3 regions of the Marinicellulosiphila megalodicopiae genome follow, and region 3 is predicted to be linked to each of the others. Evidence: predicted binding sites of a transcription regulator. Region 3 holds the regulator's gene; each other region holds the start of a gene.

Region 1 (2,286 bases), 570 kb from region 3:
AATTCATCATTGCTATTTTCATAGTTAAAATTTTCAGAAATGATGCCATTAATACTTTGGGATTCGTAATCAAAACTCCTAGCAATATTATCATCGTAATATTCACATTGATCTGTATGGATTTGTTCTGATATTGAAATATTTGATCCATTTACATCATCATATTCAGTTGTGATATGTAAACTGCCTGAAGCTGAACAGTTATAAGTCTGCGTCACAATTTCGACTCCATTCACAACATCGGTAGTTTCAAAATCAGGACCATCAGAAATAATGTCAGTGTAAATTACATATTTATCACTAAACATAATGTCATATTCAGAATACAAATATTGATAATTTTGCTCGGTGATTTCTAATGAATAACTTGCATTGGTCACTGGATTAGCCAAAATTGTGCTATTTGCAGGGTTCACTTCCACATCATTATTAATGGCTGTCTCGGTGGATGTGTCAGTGATTGAATCGGTATCATCGCCTCCTACCGTAACCTGGCAACTTGATAAAAACAAAAACGCTACACTTAACAATCTAAAAGAATTATTCATAATATTGACCAGTCATCAAAAAAATTAAAAGAAAATCGAGAATCTATTAAAAATAGGCAACAAACCTATGCATTGCAATTTTATACATAATACAAAGTCACAATACAAATATTCGGAAACCCTCCACATAATTGACATTCAACACTTTCAATATTGGAATTAACCATTGACAGATTCCTAATTTTAAAATACTGTACATTCAACCAGTATAAAGTGGAGAATTGAAATGGCTGTAATCGCAGTTTGGAAATGTGATCGGGATGGTAGTATGTTTGCAGATAAAAAAGAAGCAGAAGAACATGATAAAATGTTGGAGCTTGCTGCCAATATTACTATTTTATTAGAGCGAAATATCGAAGGTATTACCGAGCAAATGGGTGAGGATATTGGTATTTTATTAGCTAAACATCGCGAAAATTTAGCAAAAGCTTGTAAAGGTAAACCAGAAACACTACTTGAAGAACTTGATGAGAAAGTAGTACCTATTTCTAAAGCTAAATAATACTTTAATATTTACGCACTTTTAAAACGACAAAATCATTTGTCGTTTTTTATTTATCAAGCCATTTTTGTAAAATTAACAATAATTCATTTTCATCAATAGGCTTAGCAATATAATCATCCATGCCTGACTTTAAACATTTCTCTTTATCGCCTTTCATCACATTTGCTGTCATTGCAACGATAATCATTTTTTGATATCCACTTAGCAAACTTTCTTTTCTAATTTTTTCCGTAGCTTGATAACCATCTAATACAGGCATTTGGCAGTCCATCAATATTAAATCGAATTCAATAGTTTGATGGCTATTTAATAAATCTACAGCTTGCTGTCCATCTGATTGAATAGTCACAATACAGCCAAATTCTTCTAATATTGTTTGAGCGACAATTTGATTTACTCCATTATCCTCCACTAATAAAATACGCTTATCCAGTAATGGGATTTTAAATTCTGTATTATCTTTAATTTCAATGATTCCATCATCAAACTTAAGCAATTTTATTAAATCTAAAATACTAAATATAATCGGAATTTTAACCAAACTTATTTCTTGAACGGTAGAAATATAATCATCATTATTACAAATTTTTAATATATGGTGTGCATCATTACTAATTGTATTTTCAAATATGGTATCAGTAATAATATATTCAAAATTCTGGGCAACTTCACTTGGTACATAATCTTTAAATATAATTCCTAGAGCATTTAAATATGCAACAACTGTATGCTTAATATCACCTGTGAGCGCTAATGCGATTAGGCAAGTTTCAGTATATCGTTTATCGCACTTATTTAACCACGAAACAGATTCACACTTTATTCTAGCATCCAATGAAAAAATAAATTTACTTCCTTTTCCTACTTCACTTTCTACAACAATATCCCCACCCATTAAATTTGAAAGTTGATGTACTATTGATAAACCCAATCCTGTTCCACCGTAATTTCTTGTTGTAGATGCGTCCACTTGAGTAAATTTATCAAATAAGGAATCGATTTTATTTTTAGGAATACCAATACCAGTATCACATACTTCCACTTTTATTAGTTGTCCTTTCTTAGATTTTTTAGCAGATACATTTACTGAAACATTCTTAATATTGGAACCATTATTATTTGTAAATTTAATTGCATTCGATAGTAAGTTCGTAATTATCTGACGTATTCTCGTTGGATCTGACATGATAACGTTACATACAGCCATATCAATATTTAAACTTAAATTAATAC
Region 2 (2,286 bases), 890 kb from region 3:
TTAGGTTGTTTCTTAAGGGGTTTGTCAATGTCCACTTTAAAGAAATCAGCAAGGCCTTCAACTTGTGAAAAGTAATACGCGCTTCTTCGATCCCATCCTGAAATAGCGCCTTCGGCCATGCTTAAATTATCGTCAACAATGATGCGTTTTAAATCAAAATATTGTTTAACACCTAAACCGTCACAGGTTGGGCAAGCACCTGCTGGGTTGTTAAACGAAAACATACGAGGTTCTAACTCTGCTATGGCGTATCCACAAACAGGGCACGAGAATTTGCTTGAGAATAAAAGCTCTTCGCCGGTTTCGCCTTCCATCGGCATCACAATCGCTAAGCCATCTGACAATTCTATGCAGGTTTCAAAAGATTCTGATAAACGTTGTTTTATATCACTGCGCACTTTGAAACGGTCGACGACCACTTCAATGCTGTGTTTTTTACGTTTGTCTAATTTGGGTAAATCATCAATGTCACAAACCGTTCCGTCAACACGCACTCGAACAAAACCATCGCGTTGTAAATTGGCAAACACATGAACATGCTCGCCTTTTCTATCGCGAATTAAAGGCGCAACCAACATCACTTTACTGCCTTCGGGTAATTCTAAAACTTGGTCAACCATCTGTGAAATGGTTTGAGCTTGAAGATGCTCGCCATGTTCAGGACACTTTGGATCACCGGTGCGAGCAAATAATAAGCGCAGGTAATCGTATATTTCAGTGGTGGTGCCTACGGTTGAGCGAGGATTGTGGCTTGTGGTTTTTTGTTCAATTGAGATTGCAGGAGACAGGCCTTCAATATGATCAACTTCTGGTTTTTCCATCATTGATAAAAATTGACGAGCATAGGTAGAAAGGGACTCAACATAACGACGCTGACCTTCAGCGTATAACGTATCAAACGCTAATGACGATTTACCCGAACCCGACAAACCCGTAATAACGGTTAATTTGTCACGGGGAATTTCAACGTTTACGTTTTTAAGGTTATGGGTGCGTGCGCCTTGCACAATGATATTTTTTAAACCGCTCATGGATGCCTATCTCTCAAAAAATAAAGGATGGCACTATACTGGATTTTTATACAGTGGTCTAGGGTTGAGCTTGTGACTGTGTTGTTTGTGAAATTCAAACTTATGATAAGCAATCGCCATCAATAATTAGTAGTTTTACGCCTTTTTTAGAAAGAGATCGATGCGAGCTAAGATTGTCTGAAACAATATAAGACATTCCTTTTTTTAATACCGATTGGGTGCCATTTTTAAATTCATTGATGACTTCGCCTTCTATACCTTCTATACCTTCTATACCTTCCTGACAATAAACAATATGGCGAAGTTCACACCAGTGATCCGCTTCATAGTTTTTTGAATATTCAACATGTCTAACGCGTAATCCTGAAAATTAAATGGTTTTCCAATATGCGATTCCTGTTGTACCGAAATGTTCAGTTTGGGGGATGCTTTTTCAGTCAATGGTTTGGAATGGGATGTTTGATTTTTTCATAATTAATTTCCGGTATTATTAGCAAAATATTAATAGGTGATAAATAATTTTATTGATGATTGTAAATAATTTATCGTTTGAACTATTGTTTTTTTGTTGAAAACACCACAAGTGCCGTTCCCGTTAAAATCACAATAATCCCCAATATTATTTGCAGCGATAAGGTTTCATTTAGCAATAAAACTCCCCAAGAAATAGCAAATATAGGAACTAAAAATGTAACGGTAGAGCTTGCCAGTGCGCCGAGTTTTTTAATTATTTGGAAAAAAATCAAAAATGCGATCACCGTACATAATATGGTTAATGCAAAAGCTGATAACCAGCTTTGTGTGCTTGGTATTTGTTGTGGCCAATATATAACCCCTGGAATAATTAAATACAGGCCACCAAAAAATAATCCTCCAGCGGTCATTTCAAGGGCTTTTAATTCGTGTAGATATTTTTTTGCATGTAATAATGAATAGCCATAACCGCTTGTTGCTATTAATCCTGCAAAAATTGCTAACAATGTTCCGTTTAAATATAAAGATAATGATTGTATAGAAACGATATAAATGCCTAAAAACGCTAATAATAAACCAATGATTTGTTTAACTTGAATTTTATTTTGAAAGAAACTGACACCTATTACTGCCGTTAAAATAGGCGTGGTTGCATTTATTAATGAAGTGAAACCAGAGTTTAGTGTCAGGCTTGTGTAAGAAAATAATGTAAAAGGAATGGCGTAATTGGTTGCACCTAATAGCATAAAGTGCGACCAGTATTTTTTAAGAGTTTGCCTAA
Region 3 (2,286 bases):
TCAATAAAAAATAAAGGCTTCTCATCATCGATGATTACTTTGGCCACTTGGTCATGAGTTTTGAAATAAAAGGTTAACACCAATTGCTCGTTAATATCTTGCCAAGATTTTTGCAATAAAAAACCAGACAGAATATTAGACAAAACACACCTCTATTTTTAAATGGACAAATAAAAACAGATTAACAGAAAAATCATTAACCCATAAATAATAAAACCGCAAAATAACGAATTATTTGCGGTTAAGTAACATCTTGTAGCTGAGCCTATTGTAGCTGAGCCTAAGCGAATTCAGTTTATTTTGCTACTAATTTTAATTGTCATTAAATTTGTGCAGTTCGAGCCAAGAAATGTGAGTTTGCCTCTAAGTTAAGTAGTCTGTAAATACTTAGTATCTCCACCAATTCAGCTTGCGCCAAACTTTGTACAGGGCAAGGCTAAAAAATGTGAGTTTAAGTGTAAATACTCAGCACATCCTATGTTTCGCCTTGAGGGCCGACTATTCGTCGTTAAAGCTTGTTCCAGACAAGTTTTTAATCATTTTTTAAACGCAGTAATGTGCAAAGTTTGGTGTGATCTGGTTAGACTTGGCGTCTGATAACGCCTACATACACCCCTTCCACTTCAAAATGGCAAGAAGTTGTATCCACTTCAATCACATTAAACTCTTCGTTTTCTGGGTGCAGATATATCACATTGCCCTTACGTTCGTAGCGCTTAACCGTTACATCTTCATCAATACGCGCAATCACAATATCACCATTTCGAATGCGATCGGTTTTATGTACACCAATCAAATCATCTTCATAAATGCCAATATCTTTCATGCTCATACCCTGTACACGCAACAAGTAATCGGCGCTTGGGTAAAACATATTACCGGGCAAATTCAAATACTCATCAATATGCTCAGTGGCCAGAATAGGCGAACCTGCTGCCACACTACCAACAATCGGCAAGCCTTTATCTTTTTCAACAATCTTAATACCACGGCTAGCGCCCGGTAAAATCTCAATTGCTCCCTTACGCGCAAGGGCTTTAATGTGTTCCTCTGCGGCATTAGGAGACTTAAAACCTAAAGTCGTCGCAAGCTCAGCGCGAGTAGGAGGAAAACCGGTTTCTTCAATACTGGATTTAATTAAATCCAAAACCTGCTGTTGACGAGTAGTAAGTTTGATCATAAAAGCTCCAAAAGACTGTGAGTATATACATTGATGTAAGTATATACAGTAATCTGGTGATGTAAACATAGGATTTGAGTTTGTTGCTGGTTAAGTGTGTGCCACATTATAGTTTGGCCACCTGCTCAAACTATGGTGTGGATAAACAACAAGTTTGGCCAAATGAGTCTGAGTGTGAAATTCATAGTTTTAAGAAATAGTAATTTCTTTGAAGTTGAATGTTTGTTAATTGGGTTAGTTGCTAGCTCAACATTTTATTTTGATTAACAATTACAATCCTGTCCGAAAAAGGCCATCGATTTTCGGACAAATTTAATTTTTACAACTCACTAAAAGCCTTGATATTAAAGGCTATTAATTAAAAATGTTTAAGGGTGGGTGTTTGGATTTTCTTAAAAATACATCAAGCTTCTAATTTGGAAGTAGGGTTGATAAGCTCTAGAAATATCTTATAAATTTAAATGAGTGTCTCTTTTAAATTTGTCATGAGCAGCTACCCAATATTTACGTTGTGGAGCATAAAAAGTATAATCACGGCATTTACTCAATCCTTACCCAACTCTTACCTAATCCATCAATTTCTGCATATCTGGTATAAAATAAAATTATGAAAAAAAATAAAAAAGTACAAAAGCGATTTACAGGCCGAGGCCCAATTGCACGAAAGTTGATTGAATCAGCAGCAACACAATTAAAAAACAAAATTACCCACATCCAACAATGGCAAGAAGGGAAGTTTACTGCAGAGCAATATCAAAAAAGCATCGTCAGCGAAAAACAACTAAGCGATTTAGATCCATTGCATGCCTTGTATATGTATGCCCAAAACCAACTTTCTGTACTCATTGAGCAAGTTGGTCAATTTCCATCACTTGAAAAATTAACAGCCCCCTACGCTCATGCCGTTGATGAATATTTACCATCAGGGCCACCTAGTAGCCCCATCACAAAATCTTATTTTACATGCTGGGGTGCGTTTGACTTAAGTACACAGGGGGCAAAAAAAGAAACGTTATGCACCGTCGCTACGGATTTTTGTAAATTTATCAATGCCGATAACAGCTATATTGATATTTTTGAGAAAATGCAATCATCATCAATGGGGA

What was found. Region 3 encodes LexA, which represses DNA repair genes until DNA is damaged. Its sites were predicted from a motif close to TACTGTNTANNTANACAGTA; they were not measured.
Region 1: TYM08_RS01415 (YebG family protein) is a predicted target of LexA. The motif match lies at 738-757, and genes of this name have one in related genera.
Region 2: uvrA (excinuclease ABC subunit UvrA) is a predicted target of LexA. The motif match lies at 1,068-1,087, and genes of this name have one in related genera.

What each region holds. Positions count from the first base shown of each region.
Region 1 covers NZ_AP023087.1:341,668-343,953, reverse strand. The annotation lists gene TYM08_RS01420 (hypothetical protein) at 1-548, opposite strand, end outside; gene TYM08_RS01415 (YebG family protein) at 775-1,050, shown strand; gene TYM08_RS01410 (ATP-binding protein) at 1,100-2,286, opposite strand, start outside.
Region 2 covers NZ_AP023087.1:1,804,382-1,806,667, forward strand. The annotation lists gene uvrA (excinuclease ABC subunit UvrA) at 1-1,031, opposite strand, end outside; partial or broken gene TYM08_RS07555 (DHCW motif cupin fold protein) at 1,132-1,386, opposite strand; gene TYM08_RS07560 (DMT family transporter) at 1,586-2,286, opposite strand, start outside.
Region 3 covers NZ_AP023087.1:914,880-917,165, forward strand. The annotation lists gene TYM08_RS03830 (DNA polymerase II) at 1-143, opposite strand, end outside; gene lexA (transcriptional repressor LexA) at 581-1,180, opposite strand; gene TYM08_RS03840 (hypothetical protein) at 1,788-2,286, shown strand, end outside.